DNA from 2 places in the Streptomyces sp. JNUCC 64 genome. Region 1 is predicted to be linked to the other one. Evidence: riboswitches for the same ligand, from Rfam matches in the RefSeq annotation. Region 1 holds a riboswitch; the other holds the start of a gene.
What was found. A riboswitch is a leader RNA that binds a small molecule or an ion and turns the genes downstream of it on or off. The one in region 1 is predicted to bind S-adenosylmethionine.
Positions count from the first base shown of each region.

Region 2: another riboswitch for S-adenosylmethionine. It lies ahead of ACVWNX_RS26130 (aminotransferase class V-fold PLP-dependent enzyme); the one in region 1 lies ahead of thrC (threonine synthase).

Region 1 is NZ_CM137015.1:3,545,880-3,556,999, reverse strand. Features, by position in the region: gene ACVWNX_RS14440 (hypothetical protein) at 1-28, opposite strand, end outside; gene ACVWNX_RS14435 (glucosyl-3-phosphoglycerate synthase) at 323-1,330, opposite strand; SAM riboswitch class I at 1,463-1,651, shown strand; gene thrC (threonine synthase) at 1,669-2,955, shown strand; gene ACVWNX_RS14425 (MoaD/ThiS family protein) at 3,270-3,545, shown strand; gene ACVWNX_RS14420 (cold-shock protein) at 4,042-4,245, shown strand; gene groL (chaperonin GroEL) at 4,789-6,411, shown strand; gene ACVWNX_RS14410 (hypothetical protein) at 6,627-6,878, opposite strand; partial or broken gene ACVWNX_RS14405 (MarR family winged helix-turn-helix transcriptional regulator) at 7,362-7,787, shown strand; gene ACVWNX_RS14400 (MMPL family transporter) at 8,118-10,436, shown strand; gene melC1 (apotyrosinase chaperone MelC1) at 10,991-11,120, shown strand, end outside.
Region 2 is NZ_CM137015.1:6,344,052-6,355,171, reverse strand. Features, by position in the region: gene ACVWNX_RS26150 (sensor histidine kinase) at 1-956, shown strand, start outside; gene ACVWNX_RS26145 (response regulator transcription factor) at 953-1,615, shown strand; gene ACVWNX_RS26140 (SLC13 family permease) at 1,830-3,245, shown strand; gene ACVWNX_RS26135 (glycerate kinase family protein) at 3,312-4,526, shown strand; gene ACVWNX_RS26130 (aminotransferase class V-fold PLP-dependent enzyme) at 4,472-5,863, opposite strand; SAM riboswitch class IV at 6,124-6,240, opposite strand; gene trpD (anthranilate phosphoribosyltransferase) at 6,356-7,420, opposite strand; gene qcrB (cytochrome bc1 complex cytochrome b subunit) at 7,620-9,260, opposite strand; gene qcrA (cytochrome bc1 complex Rieske iron-sulfur subunit) at 9,257-10,315, opposite strand; gene qcrC (cytochrome bc1 complex diheme cytochrome c subunit) at 10,312-11,120, opposite strand, start outside.

The DNA of each region.
Region 1 (11,120 bases):
CCGGATACGCGGCCGAAGCCGACGTCACGGTGAGCGCCGATGCCGCGAGAACCCCTGCCGTCCACACGGCCGTCCGCCGGACGCCACCACTGTTCCCCTTACCCGCTCCACGCGGAAGGAACATAAGAACATGGAGGAATTTGCCCATAAGTCGAAAATCTAGACATTCCTCCAAGTCGGACGGAGGTGCCACGCGGATCCGCCCCACCCCCGCGCACCCGATCGCCGACCGGTCCCGCCGCGTGACGCCGAGCCGACGCCGACGCCGCGCGGCGCCAGGTGGCCGCCGGGGCGCGTGACGCCCCGTGACCGCCGGGCGTCGTCAGGCGACCCGGCGGGCCGCGTACTCCGCCACCGAGGCCATCGGCGGCCGCTCCTCCGTGTCGACCGGGTACGTGCGCGGCTCGAACCCCCCGGCGCCCCGCTCGAACTGCGTCAGCTCGGGCCGCAGCAGATGCCCCCGGGCCAGCCGCAACTGCGCGGTCCGGTAGACGGCGGCGGCCATCCGTCCCAGCGCCTGGCCGTCCTGGTGGCGGTGGCGCCGCACCCCCACGTCCACCTGCCCCAGCGCGTCCAGCCCCACCGTGTGCAACGCGTCCACCAGCAGCCCCAGCTCCACCCCGTACCCCACCGGGAACGGCAGCCGTTCCAGCAGCGAGCGGCGGGCCGCGTACTCGCCGCCCAGCGGCTGTACGAAACCGGCCAGCCGGGGCCAGTGCATGTTGAGCACCGGCCGGGCCAGCAGCTCCGTCACCCGGCCGCCCTGCCCGGCGGCCCCGGCGGAACCCGAGGACCCCGGCGCCCCGGCGGACCCGGGGCCCTCCGCGCCGGAGGGGCCGCCGAACGGCCGGTCGTACATCGCCTTCACGAAGTGCACGTCCGGCTCGGTGAGCAGCGGGCCGACGATCCCGGTGACGAAGTCCGCCGAGAACTCCCGCAGGTCCGCGTCCACGAAGCAGACGATGTCACCCCGGGTGACCAGCAGCGAACGCCACAGCACCTCGCCCTTGCCGGGCACCGCGGGCAGCCCGGGGAGGATCGCGTCCCGGTGCTCCACCCGCGCCCCGGCCGCCGCCGCCACTTCCGCCGTGCGGTCCGAGGAACCCGAGTCGACCACCACCAACTCGTCGACCAGCGGCGCCGGACCGCCCATCAACGTGTCCCGGATCACGGTCACGATCTGGCCGACCGTCTCCTGTTCGTCGAGCGCGGGCAGCACCACACTGACCGTGGCCCCCGAGGCCCGCTTCGCCGCGGCGAGCTGGTGCTGCGGGCGGTCGGCCACGGACCAGGAACGCCTGCTCAGCCAGTCCTCGACTTCTTCCAGCACGGTCAGTGGCTCCCTACTGTGATCCATCTCGCGGTGCGGACGACTATCTCAACCGTCCTGGCCTTCGGTTACAGTCTTGAACAACGCGTACGACCGTCGCATGTCGGGGGCCGGACGCCGACAACCGCATACCGCTCATCCAGAGGGGCAGAGGGATACGGCCCGTTGAAGCCCCGGCAACCCTCCAGTCGGTCACTCGTACACCGCCCGCCACTTGATCCGATCCACGCGATCGATCACGGCGGAGCCGTCGCGAGGCTCCCGGCTCGGGAAGGTGCCAATTCCGTCTCGTGACGAAGCGCGTCACGGGGAAGATGAGGAGAAAGGGCCTCGCCTCCATGGCTGTTCAGACCGTTGCATCCACCACCGACACCGCTCCCGACCTCGGGCCCGCCAAGGCGCTGTCCTGTCGCGAGTGCGGCGAGCGCGTGCCGCTCGGGCCGGTCTTCGCCTGCGAGCTGTGTTTCGGGCCCCTTGAGGTCGCCTACGAGCTGCCGCTCGGCGACCCGGAGGGGCTCCGCAAGAAGATCGAGTCGGGCCCCGAGAACATCTGGCGCTACGCCCCGCTGCTGCCCGTCCCCGCCGACGTCGCGAGCAAGCCGAACCTCAACCCCGGCTGGACCAAGCTCATCAAGGCCGACAACCTCGCCCGCGAACTGGGCGTGACCGGCGCCCTGTACGTCAAGGACGACTCCGGCAACCCGACGCACTCCTTCAAGGACCGCGTCGTCGCCCAGGCCCTGGAAGCCGCCCGCGCCTTCGGCTACACCACGCTCTCCTGCTCCTCCACCGGCAACCTCGCCGGTGCCGTCGGCGCCGCCGCCGCCCGCGCCGGCCTGCGCTCCTGCGTGTTCATCCCGCACGACCTGGAGCAGGCCAAGGTCATCACGGCCGCCGTCTACGGGGGCGAACTCGTCGCCATCGAGGGCACCTACGACGATGTGAACCGCTTCTGCTCCGAGCTGATCGGCGACCCGCTCGGCGAGGGCTGGGGCTTCGTCAACGTCAACCTCCGCCCGTACTACGGCGAGGGCTCCAAGACGCTCGCCTACGAGATCTGCGAGCAGCTCGGCTGGGAGATCCCGGACCAGCTGGTCATCCCGATCGCCTCCGGCTCCCAGCTCACGAAGATCGACAAGGGCATCCAGGAGCTGATCAAGCTCGGTCTGGTCGAGGACAAGCCCTACAAGATCTTCGGCGCCCAGGCCACCGGCTGCTCCCCGGTCTCCGCCGCCTTCAAGGCCGGACACGACGTGGTCCGCCCGCAGAAGCCCGACACCATCGCCAAGTCGCTGGCCATCGGCAACCCGGCGGACGGCCCCTACGTCCTCGACATCGCCCGTCGCACCGGCGGCGCCGTGGAGGACGTGGACGACGCGGCCGTCATCGAGGCCATCTCGCTGCTCGCCCGCACCGAGGGCGTCTTCGCGGAGACGGCGGGCGGCGTGACCGTCGGCGTCACCAAGAAGCTCATCGAGTCGGGTCTGATCGACCCCGCGCTCACCACCGTCGTCATCAACACCGGCGACGGCCTCAAGACCCTCGACGCGGTGACCGACCGGGCCACCGCCACCATCAAGCCGAACCTCGACGCCTTCCGCGAGGCGGGTCTCGCCACGGGCTGAGCCCGCACCTGCCCGGGCGACGGCCCGCACGACCGTCGTCGCCCGGGTGCCTCCCGCCGGTTCCCGGCGCGGCCGGGCCCCGGGCGCACCACACGCCGTACATCACGCCGCACGTCGCGGCGCGCGTCATCCGTCGCGGCCCTTCGCGATGCGCGGCGGACGGCGCGCGACACCCCGCGCCCGCCCGTCCCGCTCCCGGGGCGGGCGCCCGCACACCTCGCGTCGCCCCTCCCGCCCCGCCACCCGCCCCGCCTCCCTCCTTCCCCCCTCTCCCCGTCCCGCACTCCTCCGGAAACGACCGGAAAGGCCATTCCATGAGCGTCACCGTCCGCATCCCGACCATCCTGCGCACCTACACCGACGGCAAGGCCGAGGTGGCCGCCGAGGGCGCGACCCTCGGCGAGGTCATCGCCGACCTGGAGAAGAACCACCCGGGCATCGGCGGTCGCGTCCTGGACGACCAGGGAGCCCTGCGCCGCTTCGTGAACGTCTACGTCAACGACGACGACGTCCGCTTCGAGCAGGGCCTCGGCACCGCCACCCCGGACGGCGCGGGCATCTCGATCATCCCGGCGGTCGCGGGCGGCTGACCCCGCCGGGCCGGGCGGGCCGCTCCCTGTCCGGCCCGCCCGCCCGCCCTTCCCGCCCGGCCCTTCCGCCGGGCCCCGCCCCGCCCGACGCTCTCCGTGACCGGACCGGACCCCTCCGCAAGAGAAGCGGAAGAGGTCATTCCCGAGGATTGAACGCGATAGGGTTGGGGAAACGGCTCGCGCATTTGTGCTTCACACAAATGACTTCTCAGCCGCTCGCCGACAAGATGCAGCCAAACAGCATTACCGAATTGGCCGCTCTGTGTCATTTGTCGGGCCCGACTTGCCCTGAATTCGCGGGCATTATCTGGATATCTCCGATCGGTCGCGCCCAGATTTCTCGTCCAGTTGACCTGTTGCAGACGGCAGTTGGACAGATACATTCAGCGGCGGTCGACGCGTTCCGGCGCACACCCCCAACCGTTGGGGGGTGGAGGTCTGACCCGGGCCCGCGGAGCGCGGTCCTGTGCAAGGGCCAGTAATAGGGGAGTTAGGCATGGCTCAGGGCACCGTCAAGTGGTTCAACGCGGAGAAGGGCTACGGCTTCATCGCGGTCGACGGTGGTGCGGATGTTTTCGTCCACTACAGCGCCATCCAGATGGACGGGTACCGCACCCTTGAAGAGGGCCAGCGAGTCGAGTTCGAGATCTCGCAGGGTCAGAAGGGGCCGCAGGCGGACATGGTCCGCTTGGCCGTCTGAAGTACGCGTCGACTGACTGCGACGTTCCGAGGGGTCCGTACCCGGCTAGGGGTGCGGACCCCTCGCGTCGTCAGTCCCTCTGTCTTTCCGTCTCTCCGCTGTTTCTCTGTCTCTCTGTCTCTCCGAGCCTCCGTCCGCGCATCCGTCTGCGTCCCGGACGGACGGCGCCAGGGGCGCGTCCTCGCTCCCGTTGTCCGCTCCCGCCCGCTTCCGCGCCGTGCGCGCCCCATGTGCCGCGCGCTCCCGTCCGTTCCGGCGTGTACTCCGCGCACCGCGCTGACCTGCGGCGGGACCGGGAGGGACGGTTCCTGGAAGGGCAAGCCGCTTGCACTCGCACCGGTCGAGTGCTAATCATTGGCGTTAGCACTCTACGAGTGAGAGTGCTACGAAGGACCGGGTCGGTGAGGCCCGCGGGCCGGGTGGGGCAACGAATCGCCCGGCGTCGCAGGCCGTCCGTCGCGGGCGCCAGCGCGGTCCGAACCATCCGCTCCACGCCGTAAGGGCGCGGGTAGGACCCCCTTCAGTCCGGGAGGACCACTTCACATGGCCAAGATCATCGCGTTCGACGAGGAGGCGCGGCGCGGCCTTGAGCGCGGTATGAACCAGCTCGCCGACGCCGTCAAGGTCACCCTCGGCCCCAAGGGCCGCAACGTCGTCCTTGAGAAGAAGTGGGGCGCCCCCACGATCACCAACGATGGTGTCTCCATCGCCAAGGAGATCGAGCTCGAAGACCCCTACGAGAAGATCGGCGCCGAGCTGGTCAAGGAGGTCGCGAAGAAGACGGACGACGTCGCCGGTGACGGCACGACGACCGCGACCGTCCTCGCCCAGGCGCTGGTCCGCGAGGGTCTGCGCAACGTCGCCGCGGGTGCCAACCCGATGGCCCTGAAGCGGGGCATCGAGAAGGCCGTCGAGGCCGTCTCCGCCGCCCTGCTGGAGCAGGCCAAGGACGTGGAGACCAAGGAGCAGATCGCCTCCACCGCCTCCATCTCCGCCGCCGACACCCAGATCGGCGACCTCATCGCCGAGGCCATGGACAAGGTCGGCAAGGAAGGCGTCATCACCGTCGAGGAGTCCCAGACCTTCGGTCTGGAGCTGGAACTCACCGAGGGCATGCGCTTCGACAAGGGCTACATCTCGGCGTACTTCGCCACCGACATGGAGCGTATGGAGGCGTCGCTCGACGACCCGTACATCCTCATCGCCAACTCCAAGATCGGCAACGTCAAGGACCTGCTGCCGCTCCTGGAGAAGGTCATGCAGTCCGGCAAGCCGCTGCTGATCATCGCCGAGGACGTCGAGGGCGAGGCCCTGTCCACGCTCGTCGTGAACAAGATCCGCGGCACCTTCAAGTCCGTCGCCGTCAAGGCCCCGGGCTTCGGCGACCGCCGCAAGGCCATGCTCGGCGACATCGCCATCCTGACGGGTGGTGAGGTCATCTCCGAGGAGGTCGGCCTCAAGCTGGAGAACGCGACCCTGGACCTCCTGGGCCGCGCCCGCAAGGTCGTCATCACCAAGGACGAGACCACCATCGTCGACGGTGCCGGTGACACCGACCAGGTCGCCGGTCGCGTGAACCAGATCCGCGCCGAGATCGAGAACTCCGACTCGGACTACGACCGCGAGAAGCTCCAGGAGCGCCTGGCGAAGCTCGCGGGCGGCGTGGCCGTCATCAAGGCCGGTGCCGCGACCGAGGTCGAGCTCAAGGAGCGCAAGCACCGCATCGAGGACGCCGTCCGCAACGCGAAGGCCGCCGTCGAGGAGGGCATCGTCGCCGGTGGCGGCGTGGCCCTGCTGCAGGCGTCCGCCGTCTTCGACAAGCTGGAGCTGGAGGGCGACGAGGCCACCGGTGCCGCCGCCGTCAAGCTGGCCCTGGAGGCCCCGCTCAAGCAGATCGCGGTCAACGCCGGTCTTGAGGGCGGCGTCGTGGTGGAGAAGGTCCGCAACCTGACCCCGGGCCACGGCCTCAACGCCGCGAGCGGCGAGTACGTGGACATGATCGCCGAGGGCATCCTCGACCCGGCCAAGGTGACGCGCTCCGCGCTGCAGAACGCCGCGTCGATCGCCGCGCTGTTCCTCACCACCGAGGCCGTCATCGCCGACAAGCCGGAGAAGGCCGCCGCGGCCGCTCCGGGCGGCATGCCCGGCGGCGACATGGACTTCTGAGCCTCCCGGCTCGGACTTCCGTCGCACAGCGGTACCAGTACCGAGGGCGGCACCCCGATGGGGTGCCGCCCTCGGGCGTTTCCGGGACGGCTCGCGGGGGCGCGTTCCGGGTCGCCCCCGGGGCGCGCTCCCGGCGCCGTTCCCGGTGCGGGCGTTCCGTTGAGGGGCCGACGCTCCGGAACCCTCCGGGTGCGGTGGGCGCGCGGGCCATCCGGCTATCCGAACGCGGCGGACAGCGGCAGCCGGACCTCGGCGACGGTCACCCCGATCCGGGCGAGCCGCTCCACGGCCCAGCCGACCGCCTCCCGCGCGGAGGCCGCCGGCACGGTGCAGGGGAACCGGACGCCGCCCGGGTCCTCTTCCCATCCGACCTCGCCCCCGGCGAGCCCGTCCGCCCGGTCGAACGCGTCGGACTCCCGCTCACCCGGGCGGGTCTCCGGGTACAGGACGAACGCCCAGTCACGCACAGCCGGTGTGCTTCCGGGTCGCTTCAGCGCGGCTTCCACGTCAGGCTTCGGATGCCGGTCATTCTTCACGGGCCTACCTCCTGACGGGGCAACGAACGCGAACTGCCGGGGTCACCGGAGCGGAGGCCCAGGGTGCGTCCGTCCCTTCCGTCCGGCCGCGTCGGGGGCGGCGACCGGGCGGGGTCAAGGGGTGGGGGGAGGGGAGGGGTTAAGAGCGTTAAGCGGCTTGAACGGCTTGAACGGCTTGAACGGCTTGAACGGCTTGAACGGCTTGAACGGCTTGCGGCGGGTGCGTGGGTGCGCGAGGTGCGCGGGCCCAGGGGGTGGACGGTTCTGTCCCGGGGGAAGTGGTCTCGGCGGCCCCTGGCGTCACCGCGCCGGGTCGCGTCCGCCGGTACGCTGCCGGGCGTGGACGGCGGTGCGGGTGGCGGGAACGGTGACGGTGACGGCGGGAGCGGCGGCGCGGGGGCGTCCGCGCGGTTGATGGCGCTGGCGGTGTCCCTGCGGCGGGTCAACGGCGGGATCAACCGGCTGACGCACGCCTTCGCCACGGCCCACGGTCTGCACCCGACGGACGTCAGCGCGCTCGCCACCGTCCTGGACGCGGAGGAGCCGGTCACCCCCGGGCTGCTGCGGACCCGGCTGGGGCTCACCTCCGGGGCGGTGACCGCCTGTCTGGACCGGCTGGAGCGCGCCGGGCACATCCGTCGGACCCGGGACGAGACCGACCGCCGGGTGGTGCGCGTCGAGTACGCGGACGAGGCGCGGTTGGCGGCGCGGGCCTTCTTCCGGCCGCTGGCGGTCGCGGGGGAGCGGGCCCGGCTCCGGTTCGACGACGCGGAACTCGCCGTCGTGCTGCGGTTCCTCGACACGTTCAGCGAGGAGATGGGGCGGTTGGAGGGGGAGCCGGAACCGGCGCCCTCGGGTCCGGCGGCCTCTTCGGGGGCGGTGTCGTCGTCCTCCGGTTCGGTGTCCTCGGCGTCGGTGTCCTCGACCCCGGTGTCCTCGACCCCGGTGTCCTCGGCCTCGCCGCCCTCGCCGCCTCCGCCTCCGCCCTCGCCGCCTCCGCCTCCGCCGTCGCCGTCCTCGCCTCCGGCGGCGCGCTGAGCCTGGGCCGGGGGCTCTTCTGGTGCCTCCCAGGTCGGTCGGTCACCCCCTACCCTCCAGATATCTCAATGCATCAAGATAATCTCCAGGCAGGACAGCCCGTCGCCCGTCGAGACAGCGGATGTATCGCCCATGCCCCGCAGCGCCCGTTCCGTCAGCCCTTCCGGTTCCGCCAGCCCCTCCGGGGCCGCCGGGCCGGTCCGTCCCGGCCGCTCGTCCCGGGCCGGCCGGCTGCTGGTCCCGTTGGTCCTCCTGCTCGTCTGGCTCGGTGTGGGCGGGGCGCTCGGCCCGTACGCGGGGAAGCTGGGGGAGGTGGCCACCAACGACCAGGCCGCGTTCCTGCCCCGGAGCGCCGAGTCGACCCGGGTCCTCGACCTCCAGGACGACTTCCGGCAGACCGGCGCACTGCCGCTCGTCGTGGTGTGGACCGCGAGCGGGGGCGGTGACGGCGCCGCGTTGCCGGGGGCGGCGCGCGGCGCGGCCACCCGGGCGGTGGCCGGGCTCGACGGTTCGCCCGCGCTCGCCGGGGCGCCGTCGCCCGCCCTCGTCTCCGACGACGGCCGCGCGCTGCGGGCGGTCGTGCCGTTGCGGACCGACCTCGGCGACGGGCTGGCCGACGCGCTGGACGAGGTCGGGGAACGGGCCCGGGCGGTGCCGGGGACCGTCGTCCACCTCGCGGGCCCGGCGGCGTCCCAGGCGGACCTGAAGAACGCGTTCGCCGGGATCGACGGGCTGCTGCTGGGCGTGGCCCTGGCCACCGTCCTCGTCATCCTGCTGCTGGTGTACCGCAGCGTGCTGCTGCCCCTGCTGATCATCGTGGCGTCCGTGTTCGCGCTCGCCCTCGCCTGCGCGGTGGTCTACGCGCTCGCCGAGCGGGGCGTGGTGCGGGTCGACGGCCAGGTGCAGGGCATCCTCTCGATCCTGGTGATCGGGGCGGCCACGGACTACGCGCTGCTGCTCACCGCCCGGTACCGCGAGGAGTTGACCCGCGAGGACGACCGGACGGCGGCGATGCGGGCCGCCCTGCGCCGCTCGGCCGGTCCGGTGGTCGCCAGCGCGGCCACGGTGGCGCTGGGACTGCTCGCGCTGCTGCTCAGCGATCTGACCAACAACCGCGCGCTGGGCCCGGTCGGGGCCATCGGCATCGTCTGCGCGGTCGCGGCGGCGCTCACCTTCCTGCCCGCCGCGCTGGTGCTGCTCGGCCGTGCCGCCTACTGGCCCGCGCGGCCCCATCGGGCGGTGGCTCCGGCGGGTCCGGCGGCTCCGGCGGGTCCCGTGGGTCCCGTGGGCACGGCGGGTGCGGCGGGTGCGGCGGGCTCAGCGGCTCCGGCGGATCAGGCGGCTCGGGCCGGGACGGACGCCGGGGTGCGGGCCGGGGCGGACGCCGGGGCGCGGGGCGGGTCGCACCGGCTCTGGCGGCGGGTGGCCGAGGTGGTGGACCGGGCGCCGCGCCGGGTCTGGGCGTTCACCCTGGCGGCGCTGCTCGTCTGCGCCGCGTTCGCCCCGGCGCTGTCCTCGCGCGGGGTGCCGCTGGACGAGACCCTCGTCGGGGACGCGCCGTCGGTGGCCGCCCAGGAGGTGCTGGGCGAGCACTTCCCCGGCGGGTCGGGCAGTCCCGCCGTGGTGGTCGCCCGGGCCGGTGCCCTGGAGCCGGTCACCGCCGCCGCCCGGGAGGTGCCGGGCGTCGCCTCCGTCCTCCCGGTGACGGCCGGTGGCGGTCCCGGCGGTCCGCCCCTGGTGGCCGACGGGCGGGTGCGGCTGGACGTCACCCTGGCCGATCCCGCCGACAGCGCGGCGGCCGAACGCGCCGTGACCGCGCTGCGGGAGGCCGTCCACGCGGTGCCGGACGCCGAGGCGCTGGTGGGCGGGGTGACCGCCCAGCGGATCGACACCCAGCGGACGGCGGCGGACGACCGGGCCCTGATCACCCCGGTCGTGCTGGCCGTCATCCTGGTCGTCCTGGTGGCGCTGCTGCGCTCCCTGCTGATGCCGCTGGTCCTGGTCGCGACGGTCGCGCTGAACTTCTTCGCCACGCTCGGGGTGGCCTCCCTGGTCTTCACCCATGTGCTGGGCTTCAGCGGGGTGGACGCCTCGGTGCCGCTCTACGGGTTCGTGTTCCTGGTGGCGCTCGGCGTCGACTACAACATCTTCCTGATGTCCCGGGTCCGGGAGGAGGCGGTCCGGCTCGGCACCCGGGAGGGGCTGCGGGAGGGGCTGGTGGCGACCGGAGGGGTCATCACCTCGGCCGGGGTGGTGCTGGCCGCGACCTTCGCGGCGCTGGGCGTCATCCCGCTGGCCTTCCTGATCCAGATCGCCTTCATCGTGGCGTTCGGGGTGCTGCTGGACACCCTGGTGGTCCGGTCGCTGCTGGTCCCGGCGCTGGTACGGAGCCTGGGGCCCCGGGCGTGGTGGCCGGGGGGCCCGGCGGGCTTCCGCTCGCCGCCTTCCTGACGGTCCGCAGTCCTGAAGGTCCGCCGTCCGGTCCGGCGGTCGTCCCCGTCCGGCGGCGGTCACCCTTGCGACGGCCGCCCCGCCCCGACGGCCGCCCCGCCCCGACGGCTCGCCGTCCACCCGACGGGCCGTCGTCCGTCCGACGGTCCGCCGGGTGCGTGACGGCCCGTCGGGTGGGGGTCGAGGGCGTGCCGGGCGGCGCGTCGGGCGGTTCGGGTGAATCCGGTGAACCGGACGTTCCGGGCGTCTCTGTGGTCCCGTTTCCGGCCATGTTCGGATCGTCGCCACGGGGCGGTGACGGACGGGGTGCCCGGGAAGATCTCCGTGTATGGGGCATGTTGACGGTGGGATCTTCGGTTCCGTGACCGTCGGCGCTGACCCGCGGTGAAGATCCAATCCGGTGGTCACCCCCGTGGCCTGCGAAGACGTGTCCGTATGGCAGCCAACCGATCGGGGCCCCCTTCTGCGGTGATCACTCCCCGTGTAGGCATGGTCGCGGCGGCCTCGGACAGTCCGGACGGCCGCCTCCCTCATGTCCCGGAGGTCTATTCGTCATGTCCCGACTCACCCGCCGTCAGGTGTTCCGCGTCGCGACCGGTGTCGCCGCGGGCGCCGCGCTCGCCGGTGCCGCGACCGTCGCCACCGCCACCGGTCCCAGCACCTCCAAGAAGCCCGCCCCCGGCG
Region 2 (11,120 bases), 2.8 Mb from region 1:
TGCTCGCCATCTCCGGGGTGGCGCTGCTGATGACCACGGGCATCGGCTGGGCGGTCGCCGGACGCATCCTGCGGCCGGTGCGGCTGATCCGGACCACCGCCGACCAGCTCACCGAACAGGACCTGACCCGGCGCATCCCGGTGCAGGGCCGCGACGACATCGCCGCGCTCGCCGAGACCTTCAACGCGATGCTCGACCGGCTGGAGCGGGCGTTCGCCGCCCAGCGGGAGTTCGTCGACGACGCCGGTCACGAGCTGCGGACCCCGATCACCATCGTCCGGGGCCATCTGGAGCTGATGGGCGACGACCCCGCCGAGCGCGAGGAGACCGTCCGGATCGTCCTGGAGGAACTGGAGCGGATGAGCAGGATCGTGGAGGACCTGCTCCTGCTCGCCAAGGCCGAGCGCCCCGACTTCGTCAGCCCCGGCCCGGTCCAGCTCGGCGAGCTGACCGCCGATGTGTTCGTCAAGGCCAGGGCCCTCGGGGACCGGCGGTGGACGCTCGGCTCGGTCGCCGACGCCGAGGTCCGGCTGGACGCCCAGCGCATCACCCAGGCCATGGTCCAGCTCGCCCAGAACGCCGTGCAGCACACGGTCGCCGGACAGCAGGTCACCCTGGGCTCCCGGATCGTGGACGGCCGGGTGGAACTGTTCGTCGCCGACACCGGCCCCGGGGTCCAGCCGCAGGACGCGGAGATCATCTTCGAACGCTTCCGGCGCGGCACCGCCCGGCGCGGCGCCCGCAGCACCGGCGCCGGACTCGGGCTGTCCATCGTCCGGGCCATCGCCGAGGGCCACGGCGGACGGGTCGGACTGCGGCCCACCGAGGGCGGCGGCGCCACCTTCGTGCTGTCCTTCGGCGGCACCGGGGGACCGGGCGCCGAGGGCGACGGCGACACCATCCTCCTGCCCGTACTGGACGAGCTGGACGAGCCCGCCGAGGAGGCCCTGCCGTGAACCGGATACTCATCGTGGAGGACGAGGAGCGCATCGCCGCCTTCGTCGAGAAGGGGCTGCGCTCCAACGGCTTCACCACCACCGTCGTCGGCGACGGCGAGGCCGCCTACGACTACGCGGTCACCGGCGGCTTCGACCTGGTCGTGCTGGACATCGGGCTGCCCGGGAAGGACGGCTTCACCGTGCTGCGGCAGCTGCGCGAGGCGCGGGTGTCGGTCCCGGTGATCGTGCTCACCGCCCGGGACTCGGTCCGCGACACCGTCGCCGGGCTGGAGGGCGGCGCCGACGACTGGATGACCAAGCCGTTCCGCTTCGAGGAACTGCTCGCCCGGGTCCGGCTGCGACTGCGCACCGCCGCCCGCGCCCCCGAGGTCACCGTGCTGCGCAACGGGGAGCTGACCCTGGACCTGCGCACCCGCCGGGCCCGTTCCGGGGAGCGCACGGTGGACCTCACCGCCCGGGAGTTCGTCCTGCTGGAGCTGTTCCTGCGCCACCCCGGCCAGGTGCTGTCCCGCGAGCAGATCCTCTCCCACGTCTGGGGGTACGACTTCGACCCCGGCTCCAACATCGTCGACGTCTACGTCCGCGCCCTGCGCAAGAAACTGGGCGCCGACCGGGTCGAGACCGTCCGGGGCATGGGCTACCGGCTGCCCGAGTAACCGCCGTCCGCCCCCGCCCGCGCGGGGTCACCGGGAACGCGCGCCCGCGCGCTCCGGTGGCCCCGCGCGGGTGCGTCCGGGGCCCGGACGACAGCGCGTCCGGAACGGGACGACGGGTGCGTCCGGGGCGGGACGAAAGGGGACGGACGCCGCGTGAAGTTCCTTTCATCAACGGCTCATGGAGCGCTCACCGCCCGGGTGAACCCTCTCTCATGTGACTGTGAACCTCCGGCAAATGGCGACCCTCTGCGTGGCCCTCAGCGTCTGCGCGGTGCTCGTGGTGCCCGGCAACTTCCCGGGACTGAGCGGTGACGCGCGCATCACGCTCGCCGTCTTCGCGCTGGCCACCTGCGCCTGGATCGGCACCCCGATCGACGACACCTACATCGCCCTCGGGGCCGGGCTCGCGCTCACCGCCACCGGCGTGATCAGCAGCGACGCCCTGTTCGGCACCCTCGGCGACGACACCGTGTGGCTGCTGATCTGCGCCTTCGTGCTCGCCGCCGCCGTCGGACGGACCGGGCTCGCCGGACGGGCCGCGGCCTTCCTGGTGAGCGGCGCAGGCAATGTGCGCCAGCTGGTCCACCTGACGACGGCCGCGCTGGTCGTCACCGCCTTCGCGGTGCCCGCCACCTCCGGCCGGGCCGCCCTCGCGATGCCGGTGTTCCTCGCCCTGGCGAAGGTCCTCGCCGACCGCAAGCGGCTGGTGGTGATGCTGGCGCTGCTGTTCCCGACGGTGATCCTGCTGTCGGCGGTGGCGACCCTGATCGGCGCGGGCGCCCATCTGATCACCGTGTCGGTGCTGTGGGACGCGGTGGGCGAGCGGATCGGCTTCACCGAGTGGCTGCTCGTCGGGCTGCCGCTGGCGATCGTCTCCTCGCACCTGGCGGCCGAGGTCGTGCTGTTCACCACCACCAAGCGGGCCGACCGCCAGGGCCCCGTCCACATCACCGCCGAGCAGATCCAGGAGCACAGCGAGCGGCCCGTCATCGGCCCCTGGGAGCCCGCCGAGACCCGCTGCGCGCTGCTGCTCGCCACCGTGATCGCCCTGTGGTGCAGCGAGCCGCTGCACCGGGTGCCGCCCGCCGTGGTCGCCCTGATCGGCGCGGTCGTCGCCTCCTCCCCCGCGCTCGGCACCGTCCGGCTCAAGGACGCGCTGAAGACGGTGCCCTGGTCGATGCTGCTGTTCATGGCGGCGACCATGGCGATGGGCCTGGCGCTCTCCGACTCGGGCGCCGCCGGGTGGCTGGTCGGCGGCATCCCGCTGGACCTGCCGCCGTGGCTGTTCCTCACCGTGATCGTGGTGGTGTCCACCGCCGCGCACCTGCTGCTGCAGTCCCGTTCGGCGCGCTCCTCCGTCCTGGTGCCCCTGGTGGTCGCGGCGGCGGCCTCCGCCGGGGTCAACCCGGTGGCCGCCGCCCTCGCCTCCACCGCCGCCGCGGGCTTCTGCCACACGCTCCCCGCCTCGGCCAAGCCCGTCACCCTCTACGCCGAGATCCCCGGGGTCCCGACCTACACCCCGGGCGACCTGCTCCGGATGTCCGCCGTCCTGGCCCCGCTGACCGCCGCGCTGGTGCTGCTGTTCGCGGTCGCCGTGTGGCCGCTGCTGGGCATCCCCCTCACCCGCTGACCCACGGCCCCGGCCGTTCCCCGCGGGCCTCGCGCCCGCCCACCCTCACCCTCAGGAGCACCCATCATGCTGACCCGTTTCGCCGTCGCCCCGAGCGGCTTCAAGGAGTCGCTGTCCGCCGAGTCCGCCGCCGAGGCCATCGCCGAGGGGGTGCGCCGGGTCGTCCCGGACGCCGAGATCGATCTGATCCCGCTGGTCGACGGCGGCGAGGGCACCGCCCAGGCGCTGGCCGCCGCCTCCGGCGGACGGCTGGTCCCGCTGCGCGCCACCGGCCCCACCGGGGACCGCATCGGCACCCACTTCGCGCTCCTCGGGGACAGCGAGGGCACCGCCGTGGTGGAGATGGCGGCGGTCGCCGGACTCTCCCTCGTCCCGCGCGACCTGCGGGACCCGGGCGCGACCACCACCTACGGCGTCGGCGAGCTGATCCGGGCCGCCCTGGACACCGGGGCCCGCCGGATCCTCGTCGGCTGCGGCGACTCCGGCACCTCCGACGGCGGCGCGGGCGCCCTCCAGGCCCTCGGCGCCCGGCTGCTGGACGCGGACGGCCGGGAACTCCCGCGCGGCGGAAGCGCCCTGACCCGCCTCGACCGGATCGACCCGGCGGGACTGGACCCGCGGCTGGCCGCCACCGAGATCCGGGTGGCCTGCAACCCCTACAACGTGCTGTGCGGGGAGCGCGGGGTGGCCAGGGTCTTCGGCCCGCAGAAGGGCGCCACGCCCCAGCAGGTCGAGCACCTCGCCGCCGCGCTGGAGCACTGGGCGCACGTCCTCACCCGGGACCTGCGGGTCGGCGCGGACCTGTGCCACGGCCGGGGGACGGGCGCCTCCGGCGGGCTGGGCGCGGGCCTCGCCGCGCTCGGCGCCGAACTGCTGCCCCGCTTCGACGTGCTGCTGGACCGGCTGGGTCTGGACGAGCGGCTGGCCCGCGCCGATCTGGTGGTCACCGCCGAGGGCGCCCTGGACCACCAGACCCCGCGCGGCAAGGTGCCCGCCGAGGTGGCCCGCCGCGCCAAGCTGGCGGGACGGCCGGTGCTGGCGCTGGCGGGCACCCTCGGGGAGGGCGCCCACCAGGTGCGCTCGGTCGGCGTCGACGCCTACGGTTCGATCATGCCCGCGCCGGTCTCCCTCACCGAGGCGCTGGGCCGTGGCGGGGAGTTCCTCACCGACGCGACCGAGCGCGCCCTGCGGATGATCCAGCTCGGCACCCGGCTGGGCGGGGAGCCTCAGGCGGCGGTGCCGGCGGGGTCCGGCACGCAGCGCCCGTCCTCGGTGCGGTAGCTCCAGCGGGCGCCGTCGGTGACGAGTTCCCGCACCGCCCGGACGAACCGCTCCACGTGCTCGTCGGGGGTGCCCGCCCCGAAGCTGACCCGGATCGCGTTCAGCGAACGCTCGCCCGGCGCGGCTTCGGGCGCCCCGCACTCCCCCGGGTCCCGGGGGTCGGTGCCGAGCAGGGTGCGCACCAGCGGGTGGGCGCAGAACAGTCCGTCGCGGACGCCGATCCCGTACTCGGCGGAGAGCGCGGCGGCGAGGTGGGAGCTGTTCCAGCCGTCCACCACGAAGGAGATGACCCCGACCCGGGGGGCGTCGTCGCCGAACAGCGACAGCACCCGCACCTCGGGGATCTCCGCGAGTCCGGCCCGCACCCGGTCGATCAGCACCCGCTCCCGGGCCACCAGCCGGTCGAACCCGGCCTCGGTGAGCGCCTTGCAGGCGGAGGCGATGGCGTAGGCGCCGATCACGTTGGGCGAACCGGCCTCGTGCCGGGCCGCGTTGTCGTGCCACTCGACGTCCACCCCGCCGTCGGCGCGCCGGGAGACCCGGCGGGAGGCGCCGCCCCCGGCGAGGTACGGCTCGGCCTCGCGCAGCCAGTCGGCGCGTCCGGCGAGCACCCCGGAGCCGAAGGGCGCGTACAGCTTGTGGCCGGAGAAGGCGATCCAGTCCACGTCGAGGTCGGCCACGTCCACCGGGTGGTGCGGGGCGAGCTGGGCGGCGTCCAGCACGATCCGGGCGCCGTGGGCGTGGGCGGCGGCGGCGAGTTCGCGCACCGGCCACAGTTCGCCCGTCACGTTGGACGCGCCGGTGACGCACACCAGGGCGGGCCCGTACGGGTCGCGGGCGGCGAGCGCGCGCTCCAGGGTGTCCACGGCCTCGCCCGGGGTGCGGGGGGCGTCGAGGTAGGTGACGCGGGCGTCGCGCCAGGGCAGCAGGGAGGCGTGGTGCTCGGTCTCGAAGACGAAGACCTGGCAGTCCGCGGGCAGGGCGGCGGCCAGCAGGTTCAGCGAGTCGGTGGTGGAGCGGGTGAAGACGACCTGGTCGCCCTCGCGGCAGCCGAGGAACTCCGCGACGGTGCGGCGGGCGTTCTCGAAGAGGTCGGTGGAGAGCTGGGAGAGGTAACCGGCGCCCCGGTGGACGCTTCCGTAGTAGGGCGCGTAGGCGGCGACGTCGTCCCAGACCCGCTGGAGCGCGGGGGCGCTGGCGGCGTAGTCGAGGGCGGCGTAGTCGACCTCGCCGCCGGTGACGAGCGGAACGGTGACGTCGCGGCCGAGGACGGGGAGCAGGGGCTCGGCGGCGACGGGGGCGCAGACGGGGTCGGCGGTGGTGGCACGTGCGGACATGACGGACTCCCGGGTGAGGCAGGGCGCGTCGGCCGATGCCGGGGCAGCGCGGAGCGCACGGCGGCACGGCGTCCGGCGGCGGATCGCGGACGCGCGTCGGCGCGTGCGGAACCGGCCGGGGAATCGGCGTGGAGACGCGGAGAAAGGGTGAAAGGAACACACCGGACAGGGCGTGCGCGGAGGTGGGGCGCTGCGCCCTATCGCATTCGCTTGCTCACGAGACCGCTCCCTCGACGACCAGGACCCCTGGAGACGCGAGGGGTCCGCGCTTGCCGTAGACCTCGCTGCCTACGGCCTGGTCTTCACCCGGGGCACCCCGCCACGGACGGAGGGTTGCCGGACAGCAGGCCGGGGCCGATGCGCTGTCACTCATGACCTGGGATGCATCATGCCAGACGTTCCCCCGGACGCACTACCCCGTCCCGGATCACGGACACGCGTCCGGCCGCCCCGCGGGTGCGGGACGGCCGGAGGGAGCGGAGCGGGAGGCGCTCAGGCGTTGCTGACGGCGACCCAGCGCTCCAGGGTCCGGCGGGCCGCCCCCGAGTCGATGGACTCGGCGGCCCGGGCGATGCCGGTGCGGATCTGGTCGGTGAGCGGACCGCCGCCCGGGGCCAGCGCCACCAGCGCGGCGGCCGAGTTGAGCAGCACCGCGTCCCGCACCGGCCCGGTCTCCCCGGCGAGCAGCCGTCGGGCCACATCGGCGTTGTACGAGGCGTCCGCGCCGCGCAGCGCCTCCACCGGGACCAGGTCGATGCCCACGTCACGGGGGTCGAAGGGCTGCTCGGCGACCGAGCCGTCGCGGACCGTCCAGACCCGGGAGGTGGCGGTGGTGGTCAGTTCGTCCAGTCCGTCGTCGCCCCGGAAGACCAGGGCGGAGGTGCCCCGCTCGGCGAGCACCCCGGCGACCACCGGCGCCATCCGGGCGTCGGCGACCCCGGTGGCCTGGGCACCCACCCGGGCGGGGTTGGTGAGCGGGCCGAGGAAGTTGAAGACGGTCCGGATGCCCAGCTCCTTGCGGGCGGCGCCCGCGTACCGCAGGGCGGGGTGGAACTTCACCGCGAAGCAGAAGGTGATCCCGGCCTCCTCCGCCACCTCGACCACCCGCTCCGGCGTCAGCTCCAGATTGACGCCCAGCTTCTCCAGCACGTCGGAGGCGCCGCTCGCGGAGGAGGCGGCGCGGTTGCCGTGCTTGACGACCTTCGCCCCGGTCCCGGCGACGACGATCGCGGACATGGTGGAGATGTTGACGGTCCGGGCGCCGTCGCCGCCGGTGCCCACGATGTCCACGGCGGGCCCGGGGACCTCTATGGTCCGGGCGTGCCGGTACATGGCGCGGACCAGTCCGGTGATCTCCTCGACGGTCTCGCCCTTGGCCCGCAGCGCCACCGCGAACCCGGCGATCTGCGCGTCCGTCGCCTCGCCGCTCATGATCCGGTCCATCGCCCAGGCCGTGGCGTCGGCGCTCTGGTCCTCGCCCGACAGCAGGGCGTTCAGGACCTGCGGCCAGGAACGGACCGCCGTGGTGTCGCCTCCGGCGTGGGTCACAGCGCTCATGGGTCGCTCCCGGGTGTGGGCCGCGGCGGGACGGGCCGCGCGGCGGACGGTGGACGGCCCCGTCCGTCGTCCGGCCGGGGCCCGTTGCGCTCCACCCTATCCAGGAGCGGAACGCGCGGAGGGCCCCGTCCGTGCAGTGGACGGGGCCCTCCGGGTGGCGACCGCCGGGACCCCCGCGCGGGGCCCCGGCCGTGGGAGATCAGTGGTGGCCGTGGCCGTCCTGGATCTCCTTGTACTCCTCGACGGTGGGCTTGGCGATCTGGCCCTGCTCGCCGTAGTAGCTCTTCGACATCCGGGCGCGCAGCTTCTCCAGCGGGGAGACCTTGCGCTCGACGCCGTTCTCGTCGACCAGCGGGCCGAGCTCCAGGGGCTTGTACTGCTCGTGCTGGGTGAGCGTGTGCAGCTGCTCCTGGTTGAGGGGCTCGTGGACCTCGATGAACTCGCCGTGCGGCAGGCGCTTGATGATGCCGGACTCGCGTCCGTGCAGCACCTTGTCCCGGTCCCGGCGCTGGAGGCCGAGGCAGATCCGCTTGGTGACGATGAAGGCCAGCACCGGTCCCACGAAGAACGCGATGCGCACGAACCAGGTGATCGAGTTGATCGACAGGTGGAAGTGCGTGGCCACGAGGTCGTTGCCGCCGCCGATCAGCATGATCACGTACCAGGTGATCCAGGCGACGCCCACGGCGGTCCGGGTCGGCGCGTTGCGCGGGCGGTCCAGCAGGTGGTGCTCGCGCTTGTCACCGGTGACCCAGGACTCGATGAACGGGTACACCGCGATGGCGACCAGCACCAGCGGGAAGACCATCAGCGGGATGAACACGCCCAGGACGAGGGTGTGCCCGGCGAAGTTGATCTCCCAGCCCGGCATGACACGGATCAGGCCCTCGGAGAAGCCCATGTACCAGTCCGGCTGGGCGCCCGTGGACACCATGTCCGGACGGTAGGGGCCGATCGACCAGATGGGGTTCAGGGTGACCAGCGCGGAGATGACCGCGATGACACCGAAGACCAGGAAGAAGAAGCCACCGGCCTTGGCCATGTAGACCGGCATCAGCGGCATGCCGACGACGTTCTTCTGGGTCCGGCCCGGGCCGGGGAACTGGGTGTGCTTGTGGTAGATGACGAGGATCAGGTGGGCCACGATCAGGCCCAGCATGATGCCCGGCAGCAGCAGCACGTGCGCGGAGTAGAAGCGGGCCACGAAGTCGTGCCCCGGGAACTCCCCGCCGAACAGGAAGAACGACAGGTACGTGCCGACGATCGGCACGGACAGGACCGCGCCCTCCATGAAGCGGACACCGGTGCCCGACAGCAGGTCGTCCGGGAGCGAGTAGCCGGTGAAACCGGTGAACATGCCGAGGACGAACAGCAGGAAGCCGAAGACCCAGTTGACCTCACGCGGCTTGCGGAACGCGCCGGTGAAGAACACGCGCATCATGTGCGCGAACATGCCCGCCAGGAAGATCAGCGCGGCCCAGTGGTGGATCTGCCGGATGAGCAGACCGCCACGGACCTCGAACGAGATCTTCATGGTGGAGTTGAACGCCTCGGAGACCAGCTGGCCCTGGAGCGGCACGTACGGGCCGTGGTACTCCACCTCGTTCATCGACGGGTGGAAGAACAGCGTCAGGTAGACACCCGTCAGGATGATGATGACGAAGGCGTAGAGGCAGACCTCGCCCAGCATGAAGGACCAGTGGTCCGGGAAGATCTTGCGCATGTTGGCCTTGGCCAGGGAGTAGATCCCCAGCCGGCCGTCCGCCCAGTCGGCGACCCGCTCGCCGGCGGGCGCTTTGCCCCGGCGTGCGTCGGTCTCGGTGGTCGTCGTGGTACTCATCCGCGCTCCCAGAAGGCCGGACCGACAGGCTCGTCGAAGTCGCCGAGCGCCTCAAGGTAACCCTCCTTGTTCACACCGATCCGCAGCTGCGGAAGGGGGTGACCGGCGGGACCGAAGATGACCCGGGCGCCGTCGGAGAGGTCGAAGGTGGACTGGTGGCACGGGCAGAGCGCGTGGTGCGTCTGCTGCTCGTACAGGCTGATCGGGCAGCCGACGTGGGTGCAGACCTTGGAGTAGGCGACGATCCCGTCGTGGGACCACTCCAGCTCCTGCTTGTCCTTGATGTCACCGGGCTGGAGCCGGACGATCATCACGGCGGCCTTGGTGATCTCGACCAGGAAGCTGTGGTCGTGCTCGTCGAGGCCCTCGGGCTTGACGAACGTCAGCGAGCCGACGGTGATGTCCTCGGGACGCAGCGGCTCGTTGGTGTTCATGTTGACGAGCAGCTTGCCCTTGGCCCACAGGGTGTGGCGCAGCTTGGTGCCGGGCGCCGGGCCCAGACCGCCGAGCAGCACGACGCCGGAGAGCGGGAACAGCGCCAGGGCGCCGAACATCGTGTTGCGGATCAGCTTGCGGCGCCCGAGCCCGGACTCCTCGGCACCCTGCCGGAAGTCCGCCATGACCTTCGCCTTGACCTCCGGGGAGGCGGCGATCGGGTGACGGTCGTCGGCGATCTCCACGTCGGACATCAGGGTGCGGGCCCAGTGGACCGCGCCCGCGCCGATGAGGAACAGCGAGACGCCGAGGGTCAGGCCGAGCGTGAAGTTCAGGGCGTTGGTGTGCCCGATCGGCCAGACGTAGATCGCCTTGTCGACCGGGATGGTCAGGTACGCGGCGATGAACCCGACGGTGCCCAGCATCGACAGCACGAACATCAGGGCGACGGTGCGCTCGGACCGCTTGGCCGCCCGCTCGTCGATGTCCTGGATGCGGTGCTCGTGCGGGGGCAGCCCCGGGTCCGCGAACGGGTTCTCCGTGTCGGCCAGGGCGACCGAGCCGTGGGCGTGGTCCTGCGCGGCGGGCAGGTTCTCTTCTGGAATGTCTTGGCTACTCATGACTTCTTGGCCTTTGCGGTCCGAGCGGCGACCCAGATGGCGGTGATGATCAGCGCGCCCAGACCGAAGATCCAGGCGAACAGACCCTCGCTCACCGGGCCGAGCCCGCCGAGGTTCATACCGCCGTTGTAGACGGTCTTGTCACCGTTGACCGCGTCGATGTAGGCGATGATCGCCCGCTTGTCCTTCTCCGGCATGGTCGTGTCGGGGAAGGCGGGCATGTTCTGGGGCCCGGTCTGCATCGCCTCGTAGAGGTGCTTCGGGCTGACGCCTTCGAGGCTGGGGGCGTACTTGCCCTTGGTGAGGGCACCGCCCTGACCGGTGAAGTTGTGGCACTGCGCGCAGTTGTTGCGGAACAGCTCGCCGCCCTTGGCGATGTCCGCGCCCTCGATGCTGTACTGCTTCTCCGTCGGCACGCTGGGGCCTGCGCCCATCGTGCTGATGTAGGCCGCCAGCTGGTCGATCTGGGCCTGCGTGTAGACCTTCTTCTTCTTCGGGGCCTGGGCGCCCTGGGACACCATCGGCATCCGGCCGGTACCGACCTGGAAGTCGACGGCGGCCGCGCCGACGCCCGCCAGCGGCGGACCGTCGGTGGTGCCCCGGCCGCCGGTGCCGTGGCAGCTGGCGCAGCCGACGGCGTACAGCTTCTTGCCCTCTTCGATGGCGAGGGACTGGGCGGTCTCGTCGGCCTGCGCCTTGCCCGCGGGTGCGAACGCGGCGTACAGCCCCCCGGTGGCCGCCAGCGCGAGGAGTAGGACGACGACAGCCGCCAGCGGGTGGCGTCGTCGTGCGGAGAGCTTTTTCA